2 regions of the Propionispora hippei DSM 15287 genome follow, and region 1 is predicted to be linked to the other one. Evidence: a T-box and tRNA genes for the amino acid it is inferred to sense, from the RefSeq annotation. Region 1 holds a T-box; the other holds one or more tRNA genes.
The links. A T-box is a leader RNA that pairs with one kind of tRNA and senses whether it is charged. The one in region 1 lies ahead of pheS (phenylalanine--tRNA ligase subunit alpha), so its partner is inferred to be a tRNA-Phe.
Positions count from the first base shown of each region.

Region 2: it has a tRNA-Phe gene. The T-box ahead of pheS (phenylalanine--tRNA ligase subunit alpha) is inferred to sense a tRNA for this amino acid. The anticodon was not compared.

Region 1 covers NZ_FQZD01000036.1:12,120-19,790, forward strand. The annotation lists gene thrS (threonine--tRNA ligase) at 1-157, shown strand, start outside; ribosomal protein L20 leader region at 210-335, shown strand; gene infC (translation initiation factor IF-3) at 360-884, shown strand; gene rpmI (50S ribosomal protein L35) at 913-1,110, shown strand; gene rplT (50S ribosomal protein L20) at 1,146-1,505, shown strand; gene F3H20_RS15805 (TrmH family RNA methyltransferase) at 1,573-2,406, shown strand; T-box leader at 2,753-2,966, shown strand; gene pheS (phenylalanine--tRNA ligase subunit alpha) at 3,014-4,036, shown strand; gene pheT (phenylalanine--tRNA ligase subunit beta) at 4,053-6,497, shown strand; gene F3H20_RS15825 (cell division protein ZapA) at 6,707-6,958, shown strand; gene F3H20_RS15830 (DUF421 domain-containing protein) at 7,042-7,671, shown strand, end outside.
Region 2 covers NZ_FQZD01000035.1:119-7,789, forward strand. The annotation lists partial or broken gene F3H20_RS15490 (transposase) at 1-51, opposite strand, end outside; gene F3H20_RS15495 (YIP1 family protein) at 236-598, opposite strand; gene F3H20_RS15500 (hypothetical protein) at 618-2,153, opposite strand; gene F3H20_RS15505 (ACT domain-containing protein) at 2,338-2,724, opposite strand; gene F3H20_RS15510 (phenylacetate--CoA ligase family protein) at 2,741-4,039, opposite strand; gene F3H20_RS15515 (aspartyl-phosphate phosphatase Spo0E family protein) at 4,067-4,282, opposite strand; tRNA gene F3H20_RS15520 (tRNA-Leu) at 4,523-4,611, opposite strand; tRNA gene F3H20_RS15525 (tRNA-Cys) at 4,662-4,736, opposite strand; tRNA gene F3H20_RS15530 (tRNA-Gly) at 4,744-4,818, opposite strand; tRNA gene F3H20_RS15535 (tRNA-Phe) at 4,825-4,900, opposite strand; tRNA gene F3H20_RS15540 (tRNA-Asp) at 4,911-4,986, opposite strand; gene F3H20_RS15545 (response regulator) at 5,133-5,504, opposite strand; gene F3H20_RS15550 (hypothetical protein) at 5,564-6,226, opposite strand; gene F3H20_RS15555 (ABC transporter substrate-binding protein) at 6,342-7,421, shown strand; gene F3H20_RS15560 (ABC transporter permease) at 7,463-7,671, shown strand, end outside.

The DNA.
Region 1 (7,671 bases):
TCAGGTGCAAAAAGTGCCGTATACACTGGTGGTTGGTGACAAGGAGCAGGAAACGAACAGTGTTGCCGTGCGCAAAAGAGGCCAGGGCGACCTGGGCAGCCAGCCGGTAGCGGAGTTTATGGCCCAGTTGCTTAAAGAAATCAGTGAGAAAAACTAGAAAATAGCTTGACTTGTAAACTTTTGAATGATATTATAGTCAAGTGAAGAATAGTAGTAAGCAGAAGCCATCCGCTTCTCACCTTACAACGGAAAGTTCGTAAGGTCTATATGGGCATGATGTATGTTTATGCTTTTTGGCGGATGGTAGTATATACCATCCGTTTTTTAGTTTTTTATAGTTCGTAAATAAGTGGAGGTGAGTGGCAATTAGCAAAGAGAGTTTAAAGATCAATGAGGAAATTCGGGCCAGGGAAGTTCGGGTGGTCGGCAGCAATGGCGATCAGTTGGGCGTTATGTTGACCAGAGAGGCCTTGCGCATTGCTGGTGAGCAGCATCTTGACCTGGTGGAGGTGGCCCCTACCGCCAAACCGCCGGTTTGTCGCATTATGGATTTCGGTAAGTTCAAGTATGAACAGCAGAAACGCGACAAAGAAGCCAAGAAGAAACAAAAAGTGGTTACGGTAAAAGAAGTAAAGCTTCGCCCCAATATTGAGGATCATGATTTCAATGTTAAGCTGAAAAACGCTCAGCGTTTTCTGCAGGACGGCGATAAGGTCAAGGTAACCATTATGTTCCGTGGCCGGGAACTTTCTCATCCGGAGCTGGGGAAACAGGTTTTACTCAAAATGGCCGCTGAATTGAAAGAGATGGTCAATGTTGAGCGGGAACCCAAGCTGGAAGGAAAAAATATGATTATGATTTTGGCAGCTAAACCACATAGCTAAGCCTTATAATTTAGAAGGAGGATCCACCATGCCTAAAATAAAAACACGCAGAAGTGCCGCAAAACGTTTTAAAGTCACAGGCTCCGGCGAATTCAAACGCGCTAAAGCCTTTAAAAGCCATATTTTGGAGAAAAAATCTCCGTCCCGTAAACGCAATTTGCGTAAAGCGGCTCTGGTCAGCAAATCCGATCATGAGCGCGTAGCAAAAATGCTTCCTTACGCTTAATTTTCCATACTTAACTTAAACAGGGGGTAAACAACATGCCAAGAGTTAAAAAAGGCGTGACTGCACATAGACGTCATAAAAAGATATTAAAACTGGCGAAAGGCTACAGAGGAGCCAAGAGCAAACAGTTTAAAAAGGCCAATGAAACGGTTATGAAGGCGCTGTATTATGCCCGCCGTGACCGTCGTGCCAAAAAAGGCGAATTCCGCAGATTGTGGATTGCCCGTATTAATGCGGCTGCCCGCACCAACGGCATTTCTTACAGCCAGTTGATGAACGGCCTGAAAAAAGCCGGTGTGGAAGTAAACCGTAAAATGTTGGCAGAGCTTGCTGTAAGCGACAGTGCGGCCTTTGGTTCGTTAGTGGCTGCTGCGAAAGAGCAATTGGCCAAGTAAGATAAATCCGGAGCAATCCGGATTTTTTTACATAACCGGAGATTCTAAAAAGGAGTGTTCCGACTCTATGCTGGAACGTATCAACAGCTTGCAAAACCAATATGTCAAACTGGCTGCCTCCTTAAGGGGAAAAAAGTACCGCGAGGAAACAGGACTTTTTGCCGCAGAAGGGATCCGGCTGGTCGAAGAAGCGGCGCAATCGGACTATTGCATTGATTTGTGCCTGTGTACCGAGAAAGTGGCCCGGAGCGAACGGGGACAGGCTATTCTCGCTGCTTTGGGGCAGAAGAATATCCGGTTGCTGGAGGTTAGTGAGAGCGTCTATGCTAAAATAAGCGATACCGAGCAACCCCAGGGAATTATGGCGCTTGTACAAAAGAAACGTTTTTGTTTGCGGGAAGTAGCTGACCGGCAGGGGGCTCCGCTCTGGGTGGTGCTGGATCACCTCCAGGACCCGGGCAATGTGGGCGCCGCCATTCGCAGTGCCGATGCGGCCGGTTGTACGGCGGTTATCCTGTCGCCGGGCTGTGCCGATCCGTTTGCCGGCAAGACGGTACGAGCCAGTATGGGTTCCTTGTTCCACCTGCCTATACTAGAGCAGGTGGCTTTAGCGGATTTTTTCCGGTTCTGTAAAGAAACAGGCGTTACACTGCTGACCTCTTCGCTAACCTCCTCAGACGTTTACTTTGAGGTTGACTTTACGTCAGGCGTTGCCGTTATTTTCGGCAACGAAGGAAAGGGCGTCAGTCAGGAAAGCCTGGCGGCAGCCGATCAAAACGTATATATTCCTTTGGTAGGGAAGGCCGAATCGCTTAATGTGTCGGCCGCCGTTTCCGTGATCCTTTACGAAGCGGTACGGCAGAGATATTACGGACAACGGCAGGGAAAAAATGACCGGTAAGTGTGAAGGTCAGCCTGGGGAACTATTAATTCGCACCGCGTATACAGACGGATATTTTTTAGCCTAGCCGTGTCAGCAAAACCCTGGAATAGCCAATCTTTCCTTCGGTTTTGCTTTCTCGTCAGGTGAAAAATCTCTCGTCATGCCGGCAGGCTCAATAAATCAGCGGTTCCCTTGTAAATTGAGAATCTGTATGCTACAATAGAAAAAAGTCCTGATACCGACATTAAATAGGGAGGGTGTGGTCTTGGTGTTGACCGCCGAATTCTTCTGGAAATTGTTTGTAACGACCGGTTCTATTGCTGCGTACTTATCTTATCGACAATTGATCATGCATTGATGGACTTTAATCGCGATGACGGAAAAAGTATGTCAGGTCTGTTTCGTACAGGGAGGAAGCTGCCGTAGATTGAGAGCAGCTCCGGGGACATCTGGCAGAAGTTCGTTCCTGAGTATCCGGGCTGAAGGTGAATTCTGGTAGGCCGGACGTTTCTTCCGCGTTAGGGAAGCAGAGTATAAATTTAGGGTGGTACCGCGGAAGTATGGCTTTCGCCCCTTTTCAGGGGCGGAGGTCTTTTTATTTAGTTTTTAGTTTAGGAGGATAGTTATGGAAGAACAATTGGCAGCACTAAGGGAGCAGGCGCTTCGTGAACTAAACGAAGCTGAGGGCATCAATGCCCTGAATGAACTAAAAGTTAAATTTTTAGGAAAAAAAGGGAGCTTGACCGGACTTCTGAAAGGCTTGGGCGGCTTGCAGCCGGAAGAACGGCCTCGCATTGGGCAGCTTGTCAACGATATCCGAGTACAACTGGAAGCCGGGATTACTGCTAAGGGTGAGGAACTAAAGCAGGCAGAGCTGGCTAACCGACTGGCCTCTGAACGGATTGACGTAACTCTGCCGGGGCGTCGCCCGGCGATAGGCACCAAGCATCCACTGACACTGACGCTGGAACGGATCAAGGAAACCTTTATGCGGATGGGGTTTGATATCGCCGATGGGCCGGAAGTGGAGACCGATTATTATAATTTTGAGGCGCTAAACCTGCCGCCGGACCATCCGGCCCGGGATATGCAGGATTCCTTCTATATTACCGAAGATATATTGCTGCGCACCCATACCTCACCGGTACAGGTCCGCACCATGCAGGCGTCGGATCCGCAAAAGCCTATTCGGATCATTGCGCCGGGCAAGGTATACCGCCGCGATTATGATGCTACCCATTCACCGATTTTTCATCAGGTGGAAGGACTGGTAGTCGATAAGGGCATCCGTTTTTCCGATCTGAAGGGTACGCTGGAACTGTTTATCCATGAAATATTCGGCAGCAAAGTGGGCGTTCGTTTCCGGCCCAGCTTTTTTCCGTTTACCGAACCGAGCGCCGAAGTAGACATTTCCTGTGTAATGTGCGGCGGCAAGGGCTGTCGTGTATGTTCGGGGACCGGCTGGCTGGAAATTCTGGGGTCAGGCATGGTGCACCCCCGTGTGCTGGAAATGAGCCGGTTTGATTCGGAACAGGTCAGTGGTTTTGCTTTTGGCATGGGGGTCGAACGTATTGCTATGCTGGTATACGGCATTGATGACCTACGTTTGTTTTATGATAACGACTTGCGCTTCTTGCGGCAGTTTTAAGAAGGAGGTTTAACCTATGCGTGCATCTGTTAAATGGCTTAAAGACTATATTGATTTTAAGGAAACACCGGAAGAACTGGCCGACCTGCTGACTATGGCCGGTGTGCCTGTTGCCACCGTTGAATATTTAGGTAAGAATATTGAAAAAGTAGTAACCGGAAAAATTCTGGCTATTGAGTCGCATCCTAACGCCGATAAGCTGTGCATCTGCAAAATCGATGTTGCCGCCGGTGAGATACTTACCATTGTAACCGGAGCAAAAAATGTCCAAGAAAATGATATTGTGCCTGTGGCGCTGGTGGGAGCCGAATTGCCGAACGGCATGAAAATTAAAGAAAGCAAGCTGCGCGGAGTTATGTCCAGCGGCATGCTGTGCTCGGCGGCCGAACTTAATTTGGACAGCAAGCTGCTGTCTGCGGAAGCTAAAGAGGGTATTTATATTTTGCCGTCTGAAACCCCGATGGGCGTCGATGTCCGGACTGTGCTGGGCTTGGATGACGTGGTGCTGGAGTTTGAGCTTACGGCAAACCGGGCCGACTGTTTCAGCATTCTGGGGCTGGTGAGGGAAATTGCCGTATTGACAAAGAACAGTGTAAAAAAGCCTATGCTGAACGTAAAAGAGGCTGCTGGCGAAAAAGCATCTGCCCTGTTTAAAGTGGACATCCAGGAGCCTGCTCTCTGTTCGCGCTTCACTGCGCGGGTGCTGAAGAATGTCAAGGTCGCCCCTTCGCCGGACTGGCTGAGACACCGGCTGCAGGCGGCGGGCATGCGCTCCATCAATAACGTAGTTGATGTTACCAACTTTGTCATGCTGGAAATGGGGCAGCCCATGCATGCTTACGACTACAATCTGCTGGCCCGCCACACCCTGAGTGTCCGTAAGGCCAACCCCAAAGAGCGGCTGACGACCCTGGACGGCGTAAGGCGGGAACTGACGGAGGATATGCTGGTAATCGCCGATGCCGTACAGGCGGTAGGACTGGCTGGTGTCATGGGCGGTCTGGCAACGGAAGTTTCCGCTAACACCCAGAACATTCTTTTGGAGGCGGCCTCCTTTAACGGTGTCAGCATCCGGCGGACTTCACGCAGTCTGGGACTTCGTTCGGAAGCTTCCGGCCGGTTTGAACGGGGCGTTGATACGGCCAATATTACCCGGGCGTTGGACCGGGCCGCGCAATTGCTGGAAGATATGGGAGCCTGCCAAGTCTGTACCGGTATAGTAGACCAGTACCCGCAGGTCGTGCTGCCCAAGCAAGTGGTCTTTACCGCCGGACAGATTAATGCCCGTTTGGGAACGGATATTGCCAAGAAGGACATGCTGGAAATCTTAAAACGTCTGGAGTTTGAGCTTGATGCTCCCGGTTCGGCCGATGCGGTTACTGTAACCGTGCCGACCTGGCGCAGCGACATTACCAGAGCGGCAGATATTTCGGAGGAAATAGCGCGGATTTACGGCTACGATAGGATTCCCTCGACTACTCCGCACGGCAATATGGTCCGGGGCGGCCAGAGCTATCTGCAGACCATTGCCGATAAAGTAAAGACTACTTTGTCCGGTAGCGGCTTCTCCGAGATTGTTGCGTTTAGTTTCACACATCCGGGAACGCTGGATAAGCTGAATATCCCCGCTGATAGTACTCTGCGCAAAACAATCGCCATAGTAAACCCGATTACCGATGATTTCCCGCTGCTGCGGACCACTTTGTTGGGCAGCATGCTGGAAACGGTGGCCCGTAATTTATCCCGCAAAAATGAGGATTTGCACCTATATGAACTGGGGGCGGTCTATTTGCCGGAAACCCTGCCGCCGACGGCTGGCTCTCTACCGCAGGAACCGTTGATGCTATGCGGCGCTCTGGTGGGAAATCGCCAGGAGATGACCTGGAATGTAAAGAAAGAGCCGGTTGATTTTTATGACGCTAAGGGGGCCGTGGAGGTATTGCTGGATTCTATGGGAATCGAGAACTATACTATACAGGCCGGCGAACATCCTTCCTTCCATCCGGGAAAAACGGCAATCGTTGTTAAAGACGATACGGTGCTGGGAACGATTGGCGAAGTGCATCCCCAGGTGCTGGATGGTTTTGATATTAACCGTAAGGTATACGCTTTTGAATTGAATGTGGCGGCTATTGCCGACAAGGCTGAACTCTTGAACAAATACCGTTCACTGCCTAAGTTCCCGGCGATCAACCGGGATATCGCCGTCGTTCTGCCGGCGGAAATCCCGGTTGACGAGGTATACCGGACGATTAGCGATACGGCAGGCGCTCTGCTTACCGGTTTGAAACTGTTCGACGTGTATACCGGCGAACAGGTGGCTGCCGGCTTGCGCAGCCTGGCCTTTTCCCTAACCTTCCGGTCGGCGGAAAAGACGCTTACCGATGAAGAAGTGGAAGGGCCTTACAAAAAGGTTATTGCTGCGCTGGAAAATACGCTGCAGGCAAAAATCCGGAGTTAACTAAATTATTAGGAAAATAAAGCAAGAAAGATCTGGTCAGCCGGCCCGATCTTTCTTGTTTTGCTTTTTTCCGGCAGGATTTAGCTCCTGCAGGTAGAATCTATCATAACAAAGTATTTATGTGAATTTCCTGAAAGCGGGTCTGTTGCGCTTAGTCGGTGTATATACTATGTAGTTGAAGAACAAACAAGGTAGTTGGTGAAAGAAGCATGAATGATAAAAAATGTAAGGTTACAGTTGAAATATTTGGCGAGTCGTATCCACTTAAGGGCGATGCCAATATGGAGCACATTATAAGAACCGCAGCTCTGGTCGATGAACGTATGCGCAAGGTCGCGCGAACCAATGCCCGTTTATCACCGGCGAAGATTGCCGTGCTGGCGGCACTTAATCTGGCGGATGAATTCATTCGGCTGGAGACAGATTATCAGGAACTGCTGGAGCTGCTGGATAAGAAATAATATCTGATCACCGGAGTTGTCTAATACTAGCCGGTATAAGCCTCCTTTTATCTGCGAATAATAGCGATAAAAGGGGTGATAGTGTGTTTGGTCTTGGTGAGGCAGCTTCGCTAGGTGAACTTGGACGGGTTTTTTTACATATTATTCTTTTCTGTACGGCGGCGCTGATTGTGGTGCGCATTATGGGAAACCGTACGGTAGGGCAGCTTTCTCCTTTTGATTTTGTGATCATGGTAGGCATCGGCGACATTATAGTCAGCGCTGCCATGGATAAAACGCAAACCCTGCTGACTGGGGTGGAAGCACTGCTGGCCCTCCTGCTTTTGCAGCAGGTGCTGTCTTACCTGTCGTTAAAGAGTACGCGCCTAAGAACCTGGTTTGAGGGAACGCCGGTGACTTTGATTAAGGACGGGAAAATTATTAAAGAAAACTTTGCCAACACCTATTTTAACTATGACGATTTGCGTCAGGAACTGCATCGGCAGGGCATGGATATTACCGATCTGAAGGATATTAAAACAGGCCGTCTGGAAAGCTGCGGCGTGTTTTCGGTCATAAAAAATCCCGAGGCCGAGCCGGTGTGCCGGCGGGATTTTGATGATTATATTGCCAGTATGTTCGATAATCCGCTAAGTCCTATGGGTGCTCAAATGGTAAAACTGGAAAAGCTGGTGGAGGATGTGAGCTATATTAGGGAATACCTGCAGCAGCCT
Region 2 (7,671 bases), on a different contig from region 1:
TGATATTTGCACCGCCATTTACTATTGTGCTAAACTCTTAGTATCATCCATTGGATGCGCCTCCTTTGTTTAGAGTTATGCGGTCGGCAAACCTGCATTTATTCTAACAAAAGAGGCTGTTTTTTTCGACGTATAGCTATAAGCTTTTTGGAACCACATGCATAGCATGTGGTATTCGCTTACGCAAAAAACAAAACCACGATAAGGTGTTTCCCTATCGTGGTTTTTATTTATATTAACGAAAGATACGAAAGATCAGCCATGATATTGCGCCAACGAGGGCTACAACGAATAGGGAAGAAAAGGCAAACATCACGATACCAGCCAGAATCAAACCCCACACAAGTTTGCTAAACCAACCTCCGCTTAAACTATTAAATTTGACCTGCCGCACAAAAATCCGCTCATTAGTCGAATACTGCGGCCGTTCATACTGGGTATCGCTATACCGGTTATCCGAATCCTGTTCAATAGTTACTCCTTTAAAGTCCTGCCGCTCCTCAGGAGTTAGAATATGAACCGGCTGGGATTCTGCCTTGCAATAAGGACAATCCGTCTCAGCCTCCGACAATTGACGTCCGCATCGTTTACACTCCATTCCGCTCTCCCTCCATATATTACGGCATGAATAACGAAACTACAAAGCCTTCTTCCCCTAAATAGCGTGGATCAAAGGGTCTTAGTTCCAAAATCCGGCTTAGTTTGTTTTTATTTTTGTAGATACTTGTTTCTGAAATATGCATATCGGCTGCCAGGCTCTCTACTGTGACATTATTTAAGTAATTGATCTGAGCATAACTATATAATAATACGGCTACCCAAACCTCCGGCTTTCGCACAATGATATCAGTCAATTGACAAAAATCATGCCACATGGCTCGTATCAGTTCTGCATCATGTTTAGAAAAGCCATAACTGGCGTATATACGCTTTAGTCGTTGCATTACACCTGCATGAGGCTCACGGCTCAAAACCGCCTTAGGAAAATTTCTTTCGATTTGTGAATTGGGTGTAACATTTACTTTGGCCAGTGTTACAAGAATATCAATGGTATGACGCACCACCAGGGCATGGCGCTTAAAAAAACTTATTAGGTCCACGCCGGGTTTTTGTATCTCAAAAACCCTTTTCTGTCGCAGGACTTCCTCCCGTATACGCCGCCGCAGATTTTTGCTGACTTCTATGCTGGTAACATAATTAATCACAATCATCCCTTGCGAGAATATATGTCCGTAGAATAGCAGCTTCTTCAGCGAATTATAATCAAAAAGGAAGGGCAGTTCAAATCTCTCATTGGTAAACAGATTAACGCATTCTACCCAGTCCTGGTTCAATATACGGTCAACGTAAAACACTGTAAACTGTGCACTCTGTAAATCATTCAGAATCTGTCGTTCATCGTTGGATAAACGTTCGGAAAAAGTCTGGTAAAAATGGGCAAGCGGCGTATTATCACTCGCTAACAAATGATAATCAAACAAAAAATAATCCCAAAATCCCAGCCAAAATTCTTCCTTTCCATCGTCAGGAATGTTCTCTAACGGACCGGTATATAGATACAAGGCACGATCAAAATCCTCATTGAAATCATCTTGCTGATAATATGTCCCCAATTTTATCATTAAATGTTCTACAGTTTCCCCGATGACCTTTACCATTTCCTGGTTTTGCAGCGAAGGGTCCGTGAATACAGTGCTCAAGTCATCGCTTAATAAGGCTAAATCTCTGCTTGGCAATAGCTTGGTAAGCTTTAGCTTTTTCCCGCCGGCTATATCACTGGCAGCTCGTTCAATCTCAGTACAATTACTCATAATTCTTTTATTAACCAAATGTTGCTGGAATTCAATTAACACAGCAAAAAAGTCTCGTACATTTTTAAGCGACATTTTGAATCCCTTAACATGGGTAGATAGCCATTCAATCAACAGGACGTAATCTTGTACCGTCAGTTCATCCAGATCTTCATTATCGGCGTATTGCAAATAAATGATTAAAAGCTGTATAGATTGCCATAGTTTTCGCAACTCACTGTCGGCAGCACCCTGCCAGGCCTTATAACGCAAAAAACTTTCCACCCATTCCCGTTTTATGGAGACTAGGTCCATCGGCTCACTATTATAAAAAAGACTCACTTGGTCATACACATTTTTCATTATGTCGTAAGAATCTCCTTAAAAAATACTCATACCGTATGCAGATAAGGGCACTGCCTTTATCTCGTAAGTGCTATTATAACATTTTTACTATCATTCTGCCAGAAAAGACCTTGCTATTTATAAATATAAATAAACCCTGCAGCAAGCTTGCGCAGGGTCATCGACGAGATTCCTTCGGGAGCTATCCCAGTATCTGTTCGGCCTTAACAACGTCATCCACTTTTAGTGCCACATGCGCATCTTTGTCATTAACCGCAGCAAAGGCGTACATATATTCGATATTAATGAAGGCCTCGGCCAATTTTTCTATTTGTTCGGCTAAATCACCGGGACGGTCTTTCACTGTTACCGCTAAAACAGAAGTAAGCTTAGCAGTCAATCCGGCCTTACGCAGAATCTCCTCTAACGCTTGCGGATCATCGACAATTAATCGCAAAATGCCAAAATCTGCTGTGTCAGCCAAAGATAAGGCCCGGATGTTTACACCATTTTCTTTTAATACTGCCAAAACACCAATCAGCGTTCCTGGCTGATTCTCTAAAAACACGGAGACTTGCTGAATAATCATAACACCCCTCCTTACGTTATATTTTCCGTTTATCAATTACCCGCTTAGCTTTTCCCTCACTCCGTTCAATGGTCTTAGCCGCCACTAATCTCACTTGGGCGGATACATTCAATACATGAGACAGTTCACTTTTAATTTTATGCTCCAAAGTTTCCAGTTGGCGTACTTCATCCGAAAACATACTGTCAGTAACTTCTACCAGTACGGTTAAATGGTCCAAATTATCCTTGCGTTCCACAATAAGCTGATAATGAGGAGAAGTCTGCCCCAGACTGAGCAGAACACTTTCTACTTGGGAAGGGAATACATTTACGCCACGAATAATCAGCATATCATCACTTCTGCCCAGCACTTTGCCCATCCGTACCAAAGTCCGCCCACACTCACAGATATCACGTCGCAGGATGGTCAAATCCCTGGTGCGATAACGGAGCATAGGCATCCCCTCTTTAGTTAACGTCGTAATGACAAGTTCACCCTTTTCCCCCTCACCCATAACTTCTTCGGTTAAGGGATTAATAATTTCAGGGTAGAAATGGTCTTCATTAATATGTAAACCGTTCTGCACCTGGCACTCACAAGCCACACCGGGACCAATGATTTCACTTAAACCATAAATATCGATCGCTTTAATACCCAATTGCTCTTCAATTTCATGACGCATATGTTCAGACCATGGCTCAGCACCAAAAATGCCTACTTTTAATGACGTATCCTCCGGATTAATTCCCATTTCCCGCATGGTTTCAGCAATATATAAAGCATAGGAGGGTGTGCAGGCTATGGCCGTAGTACCAAAGTCTTTCATCAACAAAATTTGCCTTGCCGTATTACCGCTGGAAGCGGGAATGACCGAAGCACCTAATAGTTCAGCACCATAGTGCATCCCCAGTCCCCCTGTAAACAGGCCATAGCCGTAAGCAATCTGTATAAAAGACTGTTTAGTAACACCGGCCGCCGCCAAAGACCTCGCCATTACTTCCGACCAAATGCCGATATCCTTCTTGGTATATCCCACCACCGTCGGCCTGCCGGTGGTACCGCTGGAGGCATGAACCCGTACGATTTCACTTAGCGGAGCGGCAAACAATCCATAGGGATAATTATCCCGCATATCCTGTTTGGTTATAAACGGCAGTTTTGCAATATCCGCTAAGGTAGAAATATCCTCCGGCAGCAAACCACGTTCCTGCATTCTGGAACGATAAAAAGCCGATTTGTGATAAAGAGCTGCAACTAATTCCCGCAATCTTTGAGCCTGCAACTCTCTGAGTCTTCCCACTTCCATCGTTTCAATTGGCTGATTCCAATACAATATGTTTTCCTCCCAGCAATAGTTAAATCACGATTCAGCTTTATCGTTCAACATACCGGCATTTCCGTACAGCAATTGTCCTTTTTGTTTGTTCTGTTCCAGGTTAATCAGTTTATTCAGAAATCTGTCTAACTTGGTACTAAGCAGAAGAACATCTTCATCTGTTAACTGACTGTCTTTTCCCTTCGTATTTAACCGTTTTCTTAACCTTTCAATAATTTGTAGCAGCTTTTCCATTCTCATAATATCCCTCCGGCATTTCATTAAATATGATCCCCAGGAATATCTTTATGGTATAAGCAAACATGTAAAGGAAAATATAGAAAGGTTTTTATCAATTAAATATTTCATAAAATATTTCCATAATTATTTACCAAATCCTTCTATTAAACTAAATATCTCAACAAAAAATTCATATTTTTATAAAAATGGTAAGAAAATAAAAAAACTGTTCTATTTTCACATAGAACAGTTTGTTAGCTTTGGTGCGAGTGACCAGACTTGAACTGGTACGGGAGTTAAGTCCCGACGGATTTTAAGTCCGTTGCGTCTGCCGATTCCGCCACACTCGCAGAACAATCCAAGATAGTTAAACATACATCTCTTATTCAAAAATAATAATTGGAGGCGGCACCCAGATTTGAACTGGGGAGTAAAGGTTTTGCAGACCTCTGCCTTACCACTTGGCTATGCCGCCGAATGAATGGAGCGGAAAACGAGATTCGAACTCGCGACCCTCGCCTTGGCAAGGCGATGCTCTACCACTGAGCTACTTCCGCATAATATGGTGCCTCAGGACAGAATCGAACTGTCGACACGAGGATTTTCAGTCCTCTGCTCTACCGACTGAGCTACCGAGGCATTAAGTGAATGGCGACCCGGAAGGGACTTGAACCCTCGATCTCCGCCGTGACAGGGCGGCATGTTAACCACTACACCACCGGGCCGTACTTCAAACCGCATAATCTAGTATACAACAGCAACCATATGATGTCAATGCTTATTTTTTCACAACAGCTTGTCATATACTAACTTATGGCCACGAATGATATTCTATCATTTACTCCATACTATGTCAACATGATTATCTACATTATTTTTTTATTTCAGCTAATATTTTATTTATTGTCACTTTTACCTGTTCCGGCTCAAATGGTTTTATGATAAAGTCCGATGCTCCGGCTTTCAGCGCATCAGTAATGATCGCTCGCTGTCCCAAGGCTGTTACCATAATAATTTTAGCCAGCGGGTCTTCCTCGTGTATATGCTTGACAGCCTGTATGCCATCCAAACCTGGCATAGTTATGTCCATAGTCGTTATATCCGGTCTAACTTTAAAATACATTTCAATTGCTTGCTTTCCGTCACCAGCCTCCCCGACAATTTCGTGCCCTTCTTCCGTTAATTGCCGTTTTAACATCATGCGCATAAAAGCCGAATCATCACAAACCAATATCCTTGCCATATTAAACCCCGCCTTATCTAGATGTATTCATCCGAAGTAAGAAAATTACAGCTCTGGCATTAACCTATTTGACATTGCATAGTTTCCAACGTAGCAACTAACCGCTTCCCCAACTTCTCTTCCAGTTCCTGCAATGAACCTGCATCAAAATCAGCCGTCATCTGAGGCGTACGGCAGATGCGCATTTCCCCAAAAAATTCATCTCTGTAAATATTATAGTATATAACAAGATTACTTTCTGTGGCAAAATGACTATATTCTATGATAATGTATGAACCATTGATTATTCTCAGGGGTTCATTAGGTGCAATAAACAACTCAAAATCAGCAATCCGTTTGGGCAGCATATGTTCATATTGCCAGGTTAATATTTTTTTTTGCACGACAATACTTTCTACCGTATTGACATCAAAACAGGCCATCCGCTGTAATGTGATTCGCAGTTTCTCCAATAGAATTTTTTCAAGAGCATCTAAGCTAGTTACAATAAAAGTCGTATCACAAAACTCCGTCAACCCGATAGTAACCCGTCCTAAATAATCTTTCGTAGCAGCATCATATAAAACCGTCAATTTTCTGTGACGGCCTTCGTTTTGATAAGCGAATATAAAATATTTCGTCCCTTCCTGCCGGGAAATATGTTGTAATGTAAACCCTTCCAATTCCTTGGGGAGTTTACTAAGTAAAGTCCACTCTTTTATTTGTTCAATTATTTTCTCCATTTCGTCCTCCAACTTTGGTATTCGTTATTTCGCAGAAAAAACCTGCAAACCTGTGGCTAAATAAACGATTTAAGAATACTATAGATTACTTAAATCGTTTAAGGAGGGCTACGTCATGAAAAAAGTTTTGTGGGCTAAGCTTGCAATACTGCTTATAGTCATACTGATGATCACCGCCTGCGGTTCCCAGCCGGCAACTAACTCAAGCCACCTAAAAAATGCACCAGCCTGGGCTGCTAGTCTCAATCCTCTGGCACAAGAAACAACGGTAAAAGTCGGCATGAAACAGGCAGTCTCCGATGCCGGCATCTTAATCGGCATGGCTAAAGGATACTATAAAGATCTTGGCATTACCATCGAACCTATCCAATTTAATTCCGGTCAGGAAATGATCAATCAACTAGCCGCAGGTCAGTTGGATGTGGGAGCAACCGTGAGCGCTTCCGGTTTACTTAATGCAATGTCCAGGGATATTCCGGTTAAAATCGTGGCAGATAAAGGGATTAACGTACCTGGCAAGGGCTATTACCGTTTGGTCATCCGCAAAGACCTTGTTGATTCACTTAAGGATTACAGCGACCTAAAGGGAAAGCGCATAGCAATCGTAGGTACAGCTTCCTTGGATGAAATAGCCTTATCCCGGGTATTGCAAAAAGCTAATTTGACGACGCAAGACATTGATTTACAAGTCATTCGCTCCTTTCCCGACATGCTGGTTTCATTAGGCAACAAGAGCATTGACGCCGCGATGGTCATTGAACCATTTATTGTACAAGGCATGGAAAAAGGCATACTTGATCCCTGGAAAGACCCTGTCGAATATGATCCGGATGCACAAACAGCCTTGCTTGTTTTCGGTACCAGCCTGACGAAAAACCCCGATGTGGCCAATCGCTTTATGACTGCCTATATCAAAGCGCTACGCGATTATAACGACGCTTTTTTCAAGGATCTGAATAAAGCTGAGATTGTATCCATCCTTTCCCGATACTCTGTTGTAAAAGACCCTCAACTATATGACAAAATGTTTCCTACCGGCTTAAATCCTGATGGCTATGTCCGTACCAAGGGAATAGAAATGGATCTTGCCTGGTATAGGCAACACAATCTATTAAAGTCCGACATTCAGTTTGAAGATGCCGTTGACAATCAATATGTAGATTTCGCACTACATATTCTGGGAAAATATCAATAAGATAAGGCACTATCAATCTTTTCTGGAGAGGAAACTATATCATGTGGGATAACAAAAAATATATTTTAAAATTGTTATCTGTTCTGTCCCCTTTTACTTTGCTGTTATTATGGGAATTCAGTTCACGAGCCGGTCTGATTGATACCAGATTGTTCTCAAGCCCAAGCCACATTTTGCAAGCTTTCATTCCGCTACTGGTTTCCGGAGACTTGCCCTATAATACCTGGATCAGCGTACAGCGTATTATTTT